Regions from separate parts of the Mesorhizobium sp. BR1-1-2 genome, predicted to be linked through region 2. Evidence: predicted binding sites of a transcription regulator. Region 2 holds the regulator's gene; each other region holds the start of a gene.
What was found. Region 2 encodes PhoB, which activates phosphate uptake and scavenging genes when phosphate is short. Its sites were predicted from a motif close to TGTCATNNANCTGTCAT; they were not measured.
Positions count from the first base shown of each region.

Region 1 (4,143 bases), on a different contig from region 2:
GGATGGGTCAACTCACGCGTCAGCCTGAACACGGCCGTCAGGTTGACTTCGAGCACACTGTCCCAGTCGGCGTCCGACATGCGCACGAACAGTCCATCCTTGGTGATGCCGGCATTGTTGACCAGGATGTCGACGCCCTCGAGATCGGCCTCCGCTTTCTGGCCGAGCGCCTTGACCTCGTCGCGGTTCGACAGGTCGGCCGGAAACAGCTTCACCCGGTCGCCAAGTTCGGCGGCCAGCGCCTCCAGTTTCTCGATGCGCGTGCCGTGCAGGCCGACGACGGCGCCCTGCGCATGCAACACCCTGGCGATCGCCTCGCCGATGCCTCCCGACGCGCCGGTGACAAGTGCCTTGCGGCCGGTCAGTTCGAACATGTGTTTTCCTCTTTGGTTTCGGAAGCTCAGCGAGCAACCTTATCTGTATACGTCGTGCCGGTGTCCGATTGCCATCATCAACGGAATATCTTCAGCGATACAAGCCGCGCCATCAATTCACACGCGGCGCTTCACCCGAGCGCCGCCAATGCGGCCTCGACCTCCGCCGCGGTTCCGACCGATGTCGTGGCGATGTCGCGGTTTATGCGCCGGGCCAGCCCTGAAAGCACTTTTCCCGCGCCGACTTCATAGAGCGTGGTGACGCCGTTCGCGCCGAACCACTCCACTGTCTCGCGCCAGCGCACGCGACCGATCACCTGTTCGAACAGACGGCGCGCAATGACGTCGGGATCGCTGGTCGGAGTGACCGTGACATTGGAGACGAGCGGCACGACAGGCGCGTTCTTTGTTACCCCAGCCAGCGCTTCCCGCATGATCTCGGCGGCAGGCGCCATCAGCGCCGAATGGAAGGGCGCGGAGACCTGCAGCATCAGCGCCCGCTTGGCGCCTTTTTCCGTGCACAGTTTGGCGGCCAGTTCGACCGCTGCCCTGGCGCCGGAAATCACCAGCTGGCCACCGCCATTGTCGTTGGCGATCTGGCAGACCGAGCCTTTGGCAGCCTCGGCGCAGGCGGCTTCGACATCGGCCTGCTCCAGCCCGATGATCGCCGCCATGGCGCCTTCGCCGGCCGGCACCGCCGCTTGCATGGCATTGCCGCGGATGCGCAGCAGCCTGGCGGCATCGGCAACCGAGACAAAGCCGGCGGCGGCGAGCGCCGAATACTCGCCCAGCGAATGGCCGGCGACGTAAGCGACCTTGTCCTTCAGCGAGAAACCGCGCGCTTCCAAGGCGCTGATCGCGGCCAGCGATACAGCCATCAGCGCCGGCTGCGCGTTGGCGGTCAGCGTCAGCGTCTCTTCCGGCCCTTCCCAGATCAGCTTCGACAGGTTTTCGCCGAGCGCGTCGTCGACTTCGCTAAAAACCCTACGCGCCTCGGGGAAGGCATCGGCGAGGTCCTTGCCCATGCCGACAGCCTGGCTGCCTTGTCCCGGGAAGGTGAATGCAACGGCCATGTGTGGGCTCCCAAAGCTCGGTTCTGCTTGCCTGATACACGAATTTTCTTGCCTGTGACGCAACGCGGCCTGCCAAGTCAAGCCCGGTTCGGCCCGGCCGCTCGGCAGCTTTGCGGGCCGAGTGACTGTTCCAAAAGGCTTTTTGGCGATCACTCCTGATGAAAACCGCTCACGAATCGTTTGCTGGCTCTTCTTATTTCCGCCACAGGCGCTAGCTTTGCGTGACAATTCCATGACAATCGAGTGACGGGTCTGTCGCTGGGTGGGGAAGTTAAAGTGGCTAGGATTTCGAAAGGCGCCGGCAAAGCCGCGCCACAGTTTCTGGAAGACGATCCTTCCACCGGCTACCTGCCGGGACGGAAGTGGCCGACCATACGCTATGGGCTGACCAGCCTGCTGATCGCGGCCGTCCTGGTGTTCGCCATCGAATTGATCGTGCGCGGCGACTTCGCCGGCACGGTTTCCTTCTTCCTGCAGCCGCTCAAGCCGGGCTGGACCACGATCGTGGTGTTCGCCCTGGTTCTGATCGGCCTCGATGCCGTTTTCGGCCGCAGCTATCAAAGCCTGATGATCGTCGCGCCGCTGACGCTCTCGCTGGCTTTCATCGGTCATCAGAAATCGCATTATCTCGGCGATCCCCTCTACCCGACCGATTTCCTCTACTCCCGCCAGATCGTGGCGCTGCTGCCGCTGCTGGTGCGTGACCGCCCGATGACTGCCCTTGCCATGGTTGTCGGCATCGTCGCCGGCCTGTCGCTGCTCATCTATGGCTGGCGGGTCTGGCGTCGAAAGGTGCCGATACTCAGCCGCAAGGGCCGTCTCGCCCGGCTGACGCTGGCGGTGCCGCTGCTCGCCTTCTTCGTCTCGATCATGGACTATGCCACCTTCTCCTGGACCCGGGACCGGCTGCAGATCATCCCGATCATGTGGGACCAGAAGGAAAATTACGCCTCCAACGGCTTTGCGCTCGCCTTCGCGCTTAACGTGCCGATGGCGCATGTCTCGGCGCCGCCAGGCTATTCGGAAAAGACGATCGCGGCCATCGACAGGCCGCAGGTGACCGCCTCTGTGCCCCAGGAAAAGCCCGACATCATCGTCGTCATGAGCGAATCCTTCTGGGATCCGACCAAGCTGCCCGGGGTCACCATCACGCCCGATCCGATCCCCAACGTGCGGGCGCTGCGTTCGGGCTCCATGTTCTCACCCGAATTCGGCGGCATGACCGCCAATATCGAGTTCGAGGCACTGACCGGCTTCTCCAACGCCTTCCTGCCGGCCGGCAGCATCCCCTACCAGCAATATGTGCGCACGCCGACGCCGTCGCTGGCGACTTTCCTGAAGAGGGAGGGCTACAAGGCGCGCGCCATCCATCCGGGCACCAACTGGTTCTGGAACCGCGGCGCGGTCTATGCCGATTTCGGCTTCGACGACTTCAGATCGGAAGAGACGCTGCCGCCGATGCAAAAGCGCGGGCCGCTGGCATCCGACGCGGCGATGACGGACGAGATCATCAGCGAGGCCGATGCCAGCGATGCCCCGGTGTTCTTCTTTGCCGTCAGCCTGCAGAACCACGGCCCTTACGAGCCGAACCGCTATTACAACCCGACCCACACCGTGCAGGCGCCGATCAGCCAATGGGCGCGTGAATCGCTGCTGAGTTACACCGAGGGCTCGGCGGACGCGGACCGCGGTCTCGGACGCCTGGTCGAATGGGCAAAGAAACGCTCTCGCCCCACCGTCATCGCCTTCTTCGGCGACCATCTGCCGCCACTTGGGCCGGTCTATGTCGAGACCGGGTTCATGAAGGACAATGTCGCGCCGCGCAAGGAGGCTTCCGCCGAGGCGGCGCTGGAGCATCATCAGACGCCGCTGATCATCTGGTCGAACCGCACCGGCCCGGCCAAGGACATGGGCGCCGTCAGCCCCGCCTTCCTGCCCTATCACATCCTGAAAACGGCCGGCATCACCCACCCCTACTACACCGGCTTCCTGGGAGAGATGCGCGAACGCTACCGCGTGGTCGACCGCAATCTGCTGTTGACGCCGGCGGGAGAAGCCACGCCGGACTGGGCGCGGCAGAAGGAAATCGACCCGGCGATCCGCGATTTCCGGCTGCTGCAATACGACATGATGTTCGGCAAACGCCACGCGGCGCCCGACTTCTTCCCCGAAACGGTGGACAAGGTCGTCGCCCATATGAGCTGAGATTCGCGGCATCCTTCTGGATGCCGCCCAGGGGGTCGAGCGTTCAATTCGTCAGTTGCAATTTCGAGAATTTGTTGGCGATCTGCTGGAACACGTTCGGCAGTTTGTTTGGGTCGTTGACGGCGTAATAGTCGCTGGGATCCGAGGCGCAAGCGCTGTAAAGCGTGCGGTTGGCGGCGGTGTCGGATTGCAGCACCATCGTGTAGATTTCGGCGCCCTGGTTCTTCAGCTGCGTGCAGACGCTTTTGGTCCATCCGTCGACATTGCGCGCGGCGGTCGTCTGATTGTCCGATCCAAGCCGACCGGCAGCGCCATAGGCTGAGCCGGCAAGAAAACCATAGGACGTATAGTCGGACTTGGTCGTCTCGTTGCTGGCGCCGTAGACGACATTCTCCCCGTCGGTGAGCAACATGACGATCTTGCTCACCCCGGGCGTCTTCCAAGGCGTCCCCTCAACATAGGGCGCACTCGGCGACAACACCCGCTGGCCC
Region 1 is NZ_JAIUID010000002.1:607,573-611,715, forward strand. It holds gene fabG (3-oxoacyl-[acyl-carrier-protein] reductase) at 1-374, opposite strand, end outside; gene fabD (ACP S-malonyltransferase) at 506-1,447, opposite strand; gene LB551_RS06370 (LTA synthase family protein) at 1,724-3,652, shown strand; gene LB551_RS06375 (pilus assembly protein) at 3,696-4,143, opposite strand, start outside.
Region 1: the regulator PhoB is predicted to act here: its motif matches at 1,669-1,685, upstream of LB551_RS06370 (LTA synthase family protein).

Region 2 (4,143 bases):
TCTACGAGCTCTACCCGAAGCAGAGCGCCGAGGGCCAGGTGCTGCTCGACGGCCAGAACATCCTCGACCGTTCGCAGGACCTCAACCTGCTCAGGACCAAGATCGGCATGGTGTTTCAGAAGCCGACGCCGTTCCCGATGTCGATTTACGAGAACATCGCGTTCGGCGTCAGGCTCTATGAGAAGCTCAGCAAGGCCGAGATGGACGGCCGTGTCGAGCAGGCGCTGAAGCGCGCGGCACTGTGGAGCGAGGTCAAGGACAAGCTCAACGCCAGTGGCCTCAGCCTTTCGGGCGGCCAGCAGCAGCGCCTCTGCATCGCCCGCACGGTGGCGGTGAAGCCAGAGGTCATCCTGCTCGACGAGCCTGCCTCGGCGCTCGATCCGCTGTCGACCGCCAAGATCGAGGAACTGATCGACGAGCTGCAGGCCGATTATACGATCGTCATCGTCACCCATAACATGCAGCAGGCGGCGCGCGTGTCGAAGCAGACCGCCTTCATGTATCTGGGCGAGCTGGTCGAGTTCGACCGCACCGAGAAGATCTTCACGTCGCCCCGCGAGAAGCGCACGCAGGACTATATCACCGGCCGCTTCGGCTGATCCCAGGCATACGAGGACCAAGATCATGGCCGAACATACAGTCGCAGCCTTTGACGAAGATCTCGGACAGATCAGCAGGCTGATCCGCGACATGGGCGATCTCGCCTCATCGATGGTCGGCGGCGCCACCAAGGCGCTCCTGAATTCCGACAATGCGCTCGCCCAGCGCGTCGTCTCCGACGACGCGATCATGGATGCGCGCCAGCGCGAACTCGACGACCGCGCCATCACGCTGATCGCCAAGCGGCAGCCCATGGCGGACGATCTGCGCCATGTCGTCGGCTCGATCCGCATGGCGGGAGATCTCGAACGCATCGGCGATCTCGCCAAGAACATCGCCAAGCGCGTCGGCACCGTCGGCCTGGCCGCCACGCCGCGCGACCTGTCGCACTCCATCGATGCCATGGCGCAGCTGGTATTGATCCAGGTGCAGGGCGTGATCGAGGAGTATGGCGCCCGTGATGCCTCGGCGCTAGCCAAGCTGCGCGCCGACGATGAACGCATCGACGTCAAATACACATCGGTGTTCCGCGAGCTGCTGACCTACATGATGGAGGATCCGCGCAACATCACCGCCTGCACGCATCTTTTGTTCTGCGCCAAGAATCTCGAGCGCATCGGTGATCATGTGACCAACATTGCCGAAAATGCCTATTATGTGCTGACCGGCACGCAATTGCCCGCCAATCGCCCGAAGCAGGACGAAACGGCGATGTCGGCGCCAGCGGCGTGACGGCAGGGGTGACCAGTCGATGATCGCGCCACGCATCATGGTGGTGGAGGACGAGGAGCCGCTGGGTGTGCTGCTCCGTTACAATCTGGAATCGGAGGGTTACCAGGTCGAGGTGGTGACGCGCGGCGACGAGGCCGAGATCCGCTTGCAGGAGAATGTCCCCGACCTTCTTGTGCTCGACTGGATGGTGCCGGCGGTTTCCGGCATCGAGCTCTGCCGCCGTCTCCGGATGCGGCCCGAGACCGAGCGGCTGCCGATTATCATGCTGACGGCGCGCGGCGAAGAAAGCGATCGGGTGCGAGGTCTCTCCACCGGCGCCGACGACTATTTGGTCAAGCCGTTCTCAACGCCGGAATTCATGGCACGCGTCAAGGCGCTGCTGCGCCGCGCCAAGCCGGAAGTGCTGTCCAGCGTGCTCAAGGTCGGCGACATCGTGCTCGACCGTGAATCGCACCGGGTCTACCGCAAGAAGAGCGAGATCCGGCTCGGGCCGACCGAGTTCCGTCTGCTCGAATTCATGATGCGCCATCCCGGCCGCGTGTTCTCGCGCAGCCAGCTGCTCGACAATGTCTGGGGCGAAACGATCTATATCGACGAGCGCACCGTGGACGTCCATGTCGGCCGGCTGCGCAAGGCGGTCAACAACGGCCGCATGCCTGACGTGATCCGTACTATCCGTGGCGCGGGGTATGCGATCCGCGAAGCCTAGGGATATGTCACGCAACATTCTCGCCCACGCCTGATTTCGCTTGTGCCCCCGGTGCGAAAATTTCCTGGTCGACGAAGGTCAGCGCGCGCATGGCGCAGCCCTCGCGGATCAGCGGCAGTTCGTTCGGCTCGGTGTCGAAGGAAATCGATTTCGAGTGCTGTCCGCCGGCGGTCTGGGCAATGGCTTCGCGCAGAGCCGGCTCGATCAAGTCGAAGGCGGCGGCGCTGACGCCGACCATGGCGACCGGCGCCGGATCGATCAGGGCGAACAGGCTGCCAAGGCCGTAGCCCAGCGCCTCACCGGCCTTGCGGTAGGCTTCGCGCTCCGGCCCGTCCTTTTCGCGCGCCGTGGCCGCCAGCGCACGCATGTCGGCGTCGCTGACATCGACGGGCTCGGTGTCCTCGCCAAGCTGCCTCGCGTTGCGCCAGATGGCATAGTTCCCGGCATAGGCCTCGACACAGCCGCGCCGCCCGCAGCGGCAGAGCGCCCCACCCGGGCGATGGATCATGTGGCCGAACTCGCCTCCGGATGAATGGGTGCCGGTGAACAGTTCGCCCTTCAGCACCAGGCCCATGCCGATGCCGTGTGACAACAGGATGGCGATGAAGTCGTCGCGGTAGCGCCGGGGATCGCGCCAGCGCAGCGCCACCGCCATCATGTTGCAATCGTTCTCCATGGTGGCGGGAATGCCGAACTCGGCCTCCAGTATGTCGGCGAAGGCAATATCGGTCTGCGGCGTGATCGGCGACCACAGCATGGCGCGCGCCTCCGTGTCGGTGATGCCCTGGATCGCCAGCGCGATACGGGCGATGCTGGCGACGTCGAGGTCGGGATCCTCGAACCGCCGCCTGACGATGGCTACGCATTCGCCGATCAGCGCCTCGCGCGACATGGTCAGCGTGTCCAGCCGGCGCTGCTCCTCCGATATCACCTGGCCGGCATAGTCGATGACGGCGACGGAGAGGAAATTCAGCGACAGCACCACGGTCATCACCGCCGCGGCTTCAGGGTTGAGGCTGAGGCCGATCTGCGGCCGGCCGCGTTTCATCGCACCGGCCTCGCTCGGCTTGCTCTGCGCCAGGATGCCTTCGCCGATCAGGTCGGAGGAGATCGCCGATATGGTGGAATGGCTGAGCCCGGTGGTCGCGGCAATCTCGGTGCGCGAGGGCTGCCCGGCACGGCGCACGGCCGCGATCACCATCGCCCGATTGCGTCGGCGCAGATCGTCGTGGCGGATTCCGACCGACATGTTTCTCGCATCCTCCCGGTCGCCGTCTTCTCTCCCCAGGCCCAGCGACCGCCAAATACTGGCAGAACCGGCCTTGGCTGTCATTATTTATTCCGGAGCTCGAAAAAAATTCACGAGGACATCAAAATACATCAGAATCGACGTTGACAGCGTTCCGACGATGGACCAGTGTTTTTTCGAGGCTCGAAAAAATAGAGCCTTTGTGCCGGCCTTCGGGCCTGTTTGGTCGCGCCATACGCGGCGCAGGGAGGATAAGATGAAGAGATTCACAGCCGCTATCCTGGCGGGTGTCGCCATGTCGCTGACGCTCGCGTCGGTCGCGCAGGCGAAGGACAAGGTCATCGGCGTTTCCTGGTCGAACTTCCAGGAAGAGCGTTGGAAGACCGACGAGGCCGCCATGAAGAAGGCGATCGAAGCCGCCGGCGACAAGTATATTTCCGCCGACGCCCAGTCCAACCCCGGCAAGCAGCTCACCGACGTCGAGAGCCTGATCTCGCAGGGCGCCAATTCGCTGATCATCCTGGCGCAGGACGCCTCCGCCATCGGCCCGGCGGTGCAGAAAGCGCTCGACGAAGGCATTCCGGTCGTCGGCTATGACCGCCTGATCGAGAATAAGGACGTTTTCTATCTGACCTTCGACAACAAGGAAGTGGGCCGCATGCAGGCCCGCGAAGTGTTCAAGGTGAAGCCGGAAGGCAACTACGTCTTCATCAAGGGCTCGGGTGCGGATCCGAATGCCGATTTCCTGTTCTCGGGCTCGATGGAAGTGCTCAAGGACGCCATCGACAGCGGCAAGATCAAGAATGTCGGCGAGGCCTATACCGATGGCTGGCTGCCGGCCAACGCCCAGAAG
Region 2 is NZ_JAIUID010000018.1:60,618-64,760, forward strand. It holds gene pstB (phosphate ABC transporter ATP-binding protein PstB) at 1-599, shown strand, start outside; gene phoU (phosphate signaling complex protein PhoU) at 625-1,332, shown strand; gene phoB (phosphate regulon transcriptional regulator PhoB) at 1,352-2,041, shown strand; gene LB551_RS26735 (ROK family protein) at 2,049-3,290, opposite strand; gene xylF (D-xylose ABC transporter substrate-binding protein) at 3,547-4,143, shown strand, end outside.

Region 3 (4,143 bases), on a different contig from region 2:
GTGATCAGGAAGCCGGACATCGCATCTGAAATATCGGTGACGCAAACGCCTTCAGCCATATGCGCTTCGAACCAGCGCATGTGGAATTCGCGCAGATAGTAGGAGCCCATCAGCCAGTAGTCGCCATTGCCCCAGTTGAAGACGGTAAGATCGCCCTTCAGCCGCCCGTCCGGCCCGAGCATCGGCGCCAGTCTCGCCTGTCCCACCTTCGGCAGCCTGCAAACCAGAAGCCTATCGAGCCAGGCCTCCGCGCCCGATCCTGAGATCGCGTAGCGCGCATAGGCCGAGATATCGATGAGGCCGGCGGCGCGCCGGACTTGCAGCGCCTCGTCGCCGATGATGTCGAAGGCGTTGGAGCGCCCGAGCGTCGTCTCCTCGCGGAATCCCATCGGCGCGAAATAGGCGGGGATTTCCAGCCCCCAGGAGGCCGTCCATTCGCAGCCGGCCGCACTCATGCCGTCATAGGCGCCGGGGCGCTTCAGCGGCCGGCCCGCCGGCAGCCGCTCGTTGGGAAAGGTCATGACGAAACGGCGAGAATAGAACTGGCGCGTGGTCTGCCTGAGATATTCCCGGTTGGCGGCGAAGGCGCCGTAGCGGGCGATGTCCATGCCGAAGATGTCGGCCTGCGGCTCGCCGTAAATCATCCACTCGGCCAGCGATTTGCCGACGCCACCGCCCTGGCTGAAGCCGGCCATGACGCCGCAGGCGACCCAGTAATTCTTCAGGCCGCGCACCGGCCCGACGATCGGATTGCCGTCCGGGGTGAAGGTGAAGGCGCCGTTGACCCATTTGCGGATGCCTGCCGTCGCCAGGCAAGGGAAGCGCTCATGCGCCTTGGCAAGTTCCGGGCTGATGCGGTCGATGTCTTCGGGGATAAGCTCGATGCCGTAGTCCCAAGGCGCGCCGTCCATGTTCCAATGCTTCGGGTTCTGCTCGTAGACGCCAAGCAGCACGCCCTTGCGCTCCTGCCGCAGATAGGAAAAGCCGTCGAGATCGACGGCCAGGCCGAGCTCCTTGTCGAGGGCAGCGACTTCCGGAATGTCCTCGGTGACGAAATAATGGTGCTCCATCGGCGTCACCGGGAGCTCAACCCCGGCCAAGCGGCCGAGTTGCTTGGCCCACAGCCCCCCGGCATTCACGACATGCTCGGCGGTGACGGTGCCTTGCTCGGTGACCACGCCCCAATGGCCATCGGCCCGCGCCTTCAGCTCGACCACGCGGTTGCGCAGGATGACGTCGGCGCCGCGCTTCTTGGCCGCACCGACATATGCATGCGTCGTGCCGTAGGGGTCTAGATGGCCCTCGTTGGAATCGTAGAGGCCGCCGAGCACCCCGGTGACATCGACGATCGGGCAGATGGCCTTGATCTCGTCCGGCGTCACCAGCCGGGCGGTCTCGATGCCGACCGACTGGAATACCGCCCAGGCCGATTTCAGCCACTCCCAGCGCGCCGGATCGCTGGCGATGTTGACGCCGCCGGTCATGTGCAGGCCGACGTCCTGGCCGGATTCAGCCTCGATCTCGCGGTAAAGGTTGATGGTGTAATCCTGCAGCGCGGCGACATTGGGATCGGCGTTGAGCGCGTGGAACCCCGCCGCCGCATGCCAGGTCGAGCCCGCCGTCAATTCGGCGCGCTCGATCAGCGCCACATCCGACCAGCCGAACCGCGCCAGGTGATAAAGCACCGAAGCGCCCACCACTCCTCCCCCGATGACGACTGCGCGGTAATGAGACCTCAAGGCTTCCCTCCCCGGACTGTCCGAAACGGGCACCATATATGTACTGTACATAAGTGTCTAGTACTGCGAACAGCTCCTGGACGCTGTCGAACCTGTGTCGGAACGATCGATTTTTCGGCGCGGCCCCACTTCCCCAGCAGCGTCGCGGCGGGCCGACGCGAATGCGTCACCAACTGTCATGCAAGCATCATGTTCGCGCCTTAGACCGCTTGGCGAGGGCAAAAGCGGCCCTCCAGGGCGGCAGCCTCGCCGCCCCCAGGCAGCCTCAGAATTCCGCCGTCCCGGCGCTTCGTCATCAAGGGGATATCCATGACGCATCTACGCTCATTCTCGTTGCGGCTGCTGGCCGCCGCGCTGGCGGCCTCGGCCGTTTCGCTGCCTGCCTTCGCCGACAGCACGGCCAGCGTCGGCGGTGCCAGTTTCGTCAACAAGGGGCTGGTGGGGGTTGGCCGCATCCCGGCCGGCCAGCGCGACAGGTTCGGCGAGACCTTCGGCTCCGGTTCCGGCATGTCAATCGACACCGCGGGCTGGAGACATGATGCCGGCACCTACAAGGGCTCGCTGTGGCTGCTGCCCGACCGCGGTTATAACGTCGTCGGCACCACCGACTACCGGCCGCGCCTCAACACCATCAACATCGAATTCGCCCCGACGGCGCCAGGTGCCGCGCCCACAGCCGGCCAGGAGCAGACCGGTCTCAAGGCGACGCTCGCCGACACCATGCTCCTGACTGACGACAAAGGCGCCGACGCCAGCGGTCTCGACCCGCTGAACGGCGTGCGTCCCGCCGCTGGCGACATGCCTGTCCTGCCGCAGGCCGACAACGGCAAGCTCGCGCTCGACAACGAGGCGATTGTGCGGCTGCCTGACGGCACTATGCTTGTCTCGGACGAATACGGTCCCGACATCTACCGCTTCTCCGCCGACGGCCGTCTGATGTCGGCGACCCAGCCCCCGGCCGCGCTCGTGCCGATGCGCCACGGCACGGCCAATTTTGTTTCCGACAATCCGGGCCCAGGTGCTGCCGAACCCGATCCAAAGGATCCCGAGACCGGCCGCCAGAACAATCAGGGCCTCGAAGGCATGGCAATGACGCCAGACGGCAAGTTCCTGATCGCGGTTTTGCAGTCGGCAACACGGCAGGATGGCGGCGATTCGGCCTCGACACGCCAGAACACCAGGGCGCTGGTCTATGACGCCTCCGATCTTGCCCATCTCAAGCTGGCGCACGAATACGTCGTGCCGCTGCCGGTGTTCAAGGACGCCAAGGGCAAGACCAAGGTGGCTGCGCAAAGCGAGATCGTGGCGCTGTCGGATACCGCTTTCCTGATGCTGGCGCGCGACAGCGGCAACGGCCAGGGCCTGAAGGGCGAGGAGTCGCTGTATCGCAAGATCGACATTGTCGACCTTTCCGGCGCGACCGACATCGCCGGCGGTCCCTTCGATGCCGCCGACAAGCCGGTGGCGCCCAAGGGCGTGCTCGATCCGTCGGTGACGCCGGCAAGGCTGACGCCGTTCATCGACATCAACGACAAGGCCGAGCTTGCCCGCTTCGGCCTGCACAATGGCGCGCCCAACGACAAGGATAACCTCTCGGAGAAGTGGGAAGCGATGTCGCTGGCGAGCGTGCTCGATCCGAAGCTGCCCGACGACTATTTCCTGTTCGTCGCCAACGACAACGACTTCCTTGCACAGGACGGCTTCCAGGTCGGCGCGCCCTACAAGGCAGAGGACGGCGCCGATGTCGACACCATGTTCCTTGTCTATCAAGTCACGCTTCCCGACCTCGCCAGGAAGTAAGCATCTTACCGGAGGCGCCAGGCGGCGCCTCCGGCCCGACAAGCATGATCGGATGCACGACGGCATGCCTTGCCCGCCGTCGCTCCTTTCGCAAAAGTGCATCCCGGTCGGCCCTGCGGTATCCTGCGTGCCGGACTCAAAAGAACCAGCTTTGCCGGATTGCCCGCCATGGATGAAAAGATGCCCGCGCGCCGGCGCACCGGTGACCTGACCAGCGGCCCCATTCCGCGCACGCTCCTGCTGTTCGCCCTGCCGGTGCTCGGCTCCAATGTGCTGCAATCGCTCAACGGCTCGGTCAACGCCGTCTGGGTCGGCCGCTTCCTCGGCGAATCCGCGCTCACCGCCACCTCCAATGCCAACCTGGTGCTGTTCCTCATCCTCGGCACGGTGTTCGGCATAGGCATGGCGGCCACCATACTGGTGGCGCAATCGGTCGGCGCCCGCGACCTGCCCGAGGCGCGCCGCATCGTCGGCACCAGCGCCACCTTCTTCTTCTTCGTCTCGATGCTGTTCGCCGTCTGCGGCTGGATCTGGGTCGACGCCATTCTGGGCGCGCTCGGCACACCGCCCGACGCCTTGCCGCTGGCGCGCTCCTATTTGCGCA
Region 3 is NZ_JAIUID010000006.1:116,952-121,094, reverse strand. It holds gene LB551_RS15870 (FAD-dependent oxidoreductase) at 1-1,739, opposite strand, end outside; gene LB551_RS15865 (esterase-like activity of phytase family protein) at 2,049-3,539, shown strand; gene LB551_RS15860 (MATE family efflux transporter) at 3,708-4,143, shown strand, end outside.
Region 3: the regulator PhoB is predicted to act here: its motif matches at 1,914-1,930, upstream of LB551_RS15865 (esterase-like activity of phytase family protein).

Region 4 (4,143 bases), on a different contig from region 2:
CGGGGTCAATGCGCCGCTCCGGCATAGAAATAATCAGCCGAGCGGCACGCTACCGCGCCCCCCGCTGCCCTGCCGGGCATCTCCTCCTCTTGTAGGAAGATCGGCAGTTCCTGCGACGGCTGCCATGCTCCAGCCTTGGCAATTTCCGAAAACGGTCGCGACAGCCGATCTCCCCCGTTGAGGGGGAGATGCCCGGCAGGGCGGAGGAGGGCCTCGTAAAGCAAGGACTATAACTCGATAGGCTCGCCGCGCCCTAATTCCCCAGCGCTTCCTTGATCGCCGCGTTGCCGCGCGTGACGGCATTGTCGAGCGCCTGCTGGGCGGTTTCCTGGCCGGCAAGCATCTTTTCGAACTCCTCGTTCTGGATGTCACGCACCTGCGGCAGGTTTGGCAATCGCACGCCCTTCGAATTGTCGGTCGGCGCCTTGCCCGTCATCTGCAGGATCGGCGTCTCGCGCCCGGGATTCTTGTCGTAGAAGCCGGACTTTTTCGTCGCCTCATAGGCGGCGAGCGTCACCGGCAGGTATCCCGATTTCTGGTGTAGATATTCCTGCACATCGGTCTTGGACAGATAGGCGAAGAAGGCCGCGACGCCCTTGTATTCCTCGTCGGACTTGCCGCCGAAGACCCAAAGGCTGGCGCCGCCCGGCGTCGTGTTCTGCGGCGCGCCCTTGGCGTCGCTGTCATAGGGCAACTGGCCAATGCCGTAGTTCATGCCCGACTTGACGATGTCGCCCAGGCCGCCCGAGGATTCGGTGAAGATGCCACATTCGCCGGCGAGGAATATCTGCTTGGCTTCGGAGGTGCGCCCGCCATATTTGAAGGTGCCGTCCTTGGCCAGATCCGCGAGCGCCTGGAAATGTTTGACGAAGATCGGCGCGTTGATCTTGAGTTCGACATCACCGCCGGCCAGGCCATTCTGCTGCGTGGCCCACGGCACATCGTTCCACGCCGCGAAGTTTTCCAGGTGAATCCAGGTCAGCCAGGTCGAGGTGTAGCCGCAAGCGGCGGCGCCGCTCGCCTTGATCTTTTTGGCATCCTCCCACACCTCGTTCCAGGTCTTGGGTGGGTTGTTCACGTCGAGCCCCGCCTTCTGGAAGATGTCCTTGTTGTAGTAGAGGATCGGCGAGGAGGAGTTGTAGGGAAAGGACAGCATGGTGCCGTCCGGCGTCGAATAATAACCGACGATGCCTGGCAGATACTGGCTCTTGTCAAAGTTCATCCCGGCGCCGGTCAGCACCTCGGCCACTGGCTTGATCGCGTCCCGGGCCGCCATCATCACGCCGGTGCCGACATCGAACACCTGGATGATGTCGGGCGCCTGGCCGGCGCGGTAGGCGGCGATGCCGGCATTCAGCGTTTCGGGATAGGTGCCCTTGAAAACCGGAACGATCTGATAGTCGCCCTGGCTGGCGTTGAAATCCTTGGAAATCTTGTCGACGACCTCTGCGTTGGCGCCGGTCATGGCGTGCCACCAGCTGATCTGCGTGACGGCGAAGGCGGAGGTTGTGGAAAGCAGGGTCACGGCGACACCGGCCGCGAAGCCAAAGAACTTCATGTTTCGTCTCCCGTTTTCATTGCTTGTCATTGGCGAAAGGGACACTCCCGCAATGGCACTATGTGTCGTTCGCGCGCAGCGGACAACGGTTTTGTTGCGGGCAAGCGCACTTCACTTCCGGCTAAAGTAGCGTTCACTTCCCGATGGAAGTGACCCGGAAAGGATTGCATGGCGGCTTGTTGTTTGAATTGATGTACCAGGGACCTGTATCGAGACGGTCAGCGACCTCACCGACGGACGGTGTCTAACAGCACATGACAACACTGACATGACAACGCCCGCTCAGCCTGACGGGTTGAGCGCCAGGTCTGCCTCCCCTCAGCTTCCAGAAGCGCGGGGCAAGTAGAGATGCAGGCTTGTTCCCCGGCCGATTTCGCTATCGATTCGGACATGCCCGCCGGATTGCTTGATGAAGCCGTAAACTTGGCTTAGCCCCAGTCCCGTACCCTGCCCTTCCGATTTTGTTGTGAAGAATGGCTCGAAAACGCGCGCCAGGGTGTCCTTGCTCATTCCGCAGCCGGTATCGTGTATTGTCACGCGAACGAATGAAGCCGCCGCTGCACGCAAATCCTCCAGATCATTTGGAAAATTGCTGGTCTCAATCGTGAGGGTGCCACTGCCATTCATTGCGTCCCGGGCGTTCACGGCAAGGTTAAGAACGGCGATGTCGAGCTGGTTGGCATCGATGAGGACGGGGCCCAAGGCCGGATCCAGATTGCATTGCACGCGGATTCCGCTCCCCAACGTCCGTTCCAGCAGCGTGGTCAGCCCCTTGATTCGTTCGTTGAGATCAATCTGTTCCGGAACCAGGGATTGGCGTCGGGAAAAGGCAAGCAGTTGCTGTGTCAGCGCTCCTCCATTTTCGATCCGCCTGAGCATCTCCTCGACCAGCGGAGTGACTTTCTCATCCGCGGGATCTTTAGCGATCTGTCTCTGCAGAAGCCGAAGGCCAGACTCGAAAACGGCGAGCAGGTTATTGAAGTCATGGACGATGCCGGCCGCGAGGCGTCCAATGGCTTCGAGCTTTTGTGACTGACGTGCGTTCTCTTCTCTTGATCGCTGAGCCGAGACATCGCGCAGGCTGGCAAGTAATGCCGGCCTGCCGTCCCAGGTAACCTCGACCGTGCGCATTTCCACTTCTGCCGGCTTGCGGCCGGAACGGTGAACGGTGATCTCGGCGATCTCTCCAGAGACGACCGGCCGGCCAAGCGGAACGTGCAGGAGTTCATCAAGCGGCTGTCCAAAAATTATGGCTGCCGCAGGATTGGCATAGAGCACCGTGCCGTCCAAATCGACCACCAGCATCCCGTCGGCGGTATTTTCGATCAACTGGCGAAAGCTGAGCTGGCTGATGCCGGCCAGAGACGTATCTCCGGACGGTTCCAGCATTTCGGTGACGTTTTGCGCCACGCTCAAGGCATTTTTCATGTCGACGGCGCGCTAGCCAAGGCGGAGTCGCCGAATACATCGGGCGCGCCGTCAAAGGGCATTCCGAGATGCATGCCGCCGCTGTCGATGGTGAAGCGCCGTATCTGCTTGTCGTGTTCGCTGCCGCGCATTTTCAACACCATCATGCCGCGGTGCATGAATTCTTCCTGCTGAATGTAGCGCAGCAGAATGATTGAGTCTGTGAGCGTGGAGATATGCTGCTCGCTAGCGCTCTGGCCACCGACAAGCGATTTGTTGGTAGCGGTGCAAAGGCCGGCAATTTCGCGCTTCTTTATGAAGGAGGTGACGCTGATCAGGAACTCCCGGAAACCGGTTTCCGGCGCGATGCGCTCCAATGCCGACAGGCTGTCTATTGCCATGCGATCGGGTTTGAACTCCGCCACCAGTTCGCGGATCATCAGAAGGTGATCCGGCAAACTCTGCGCTTCCGGATAAAGGCAGACTACCTTTAGCCGACCATCCGCCTCCATGGCTTCGAAATCGACGCCCCAACTGCGCGCGTTGCGGAAGAGCTGGCCGCGGCTCTCCTCATAGCCGACGAGCAAGGCGCGTTCGCCCGCAGCCACTCCGCCCGCAAGAAAATTGGTAACCAGCAGAGTCTTTCCGGTGCCTGTGGCGCCACTGACAAGGGTTACGCTGTCGCGAAAGAACCCGCCGCTGCACATCTTGTCGAGTTCGGAATTGCCGCTGGTGACCCGTTTCGTGCTTGATTGCTGCTCCAGACGCAACGATGACAAAGGCACGGCCACAATGCCCTGTTCGGCGACCAGCGTTATGGGCACTTCGCCCTCGACGTGACGGCTGCCCCGCATTTTCAGGACTTCTATGGTCCGTCGACGGCGCTCGCGATCAAGGGCATTGCGAAGGATCACGACATTGTCTGCGACGAACTCCTCTATTCGGTGGCGGGAGATTTCACCATATTCACTGTTGCGCTCGGCGGTCATAAGGACCGTCAGCCCTTCTTTCTTCAGCGCGGTCGCAATACGCAGCAGTTCGCGGCGCACTGCCGTTCGCTCGGCTACGAAATGATCGAAAAGTTGAGTAACCGAATCGAGCACGATGCGCTTTGCCCCGGCGCTTCGGCTGGCGTGCAGAATGCGGGTCAGGAGACCGGCGAGATCGAAATCGCCCAC
Region 4 is NZ_JAIUID010000004.1:60,933-65,075, reverse strand. It holds gene ugpA (sn-glycerol-3-phosphate ABC transporter permease UgpA) at 1-9, opposite strand, end outside; gene ugpB (sn-glycerol-3-phosphate ABC transporter substrate-binding protein UgpB) at 254-1,558, opposite strand; gene LB551_RS09885 (two-component system sensor histidine kinase NtrB) at 1,877-2,986, opposite strand; gene kaiC (circadian clock protein KaiC) at 2,983-4,143, opposite strand, start outside.
Region 4: the regulator PhoB is predicted to act here: its motif matches at 1,816-1,832, upstream of ugpB (sn-glycerol-3-phosphate ABC transporter substrate-binding protein UgpB).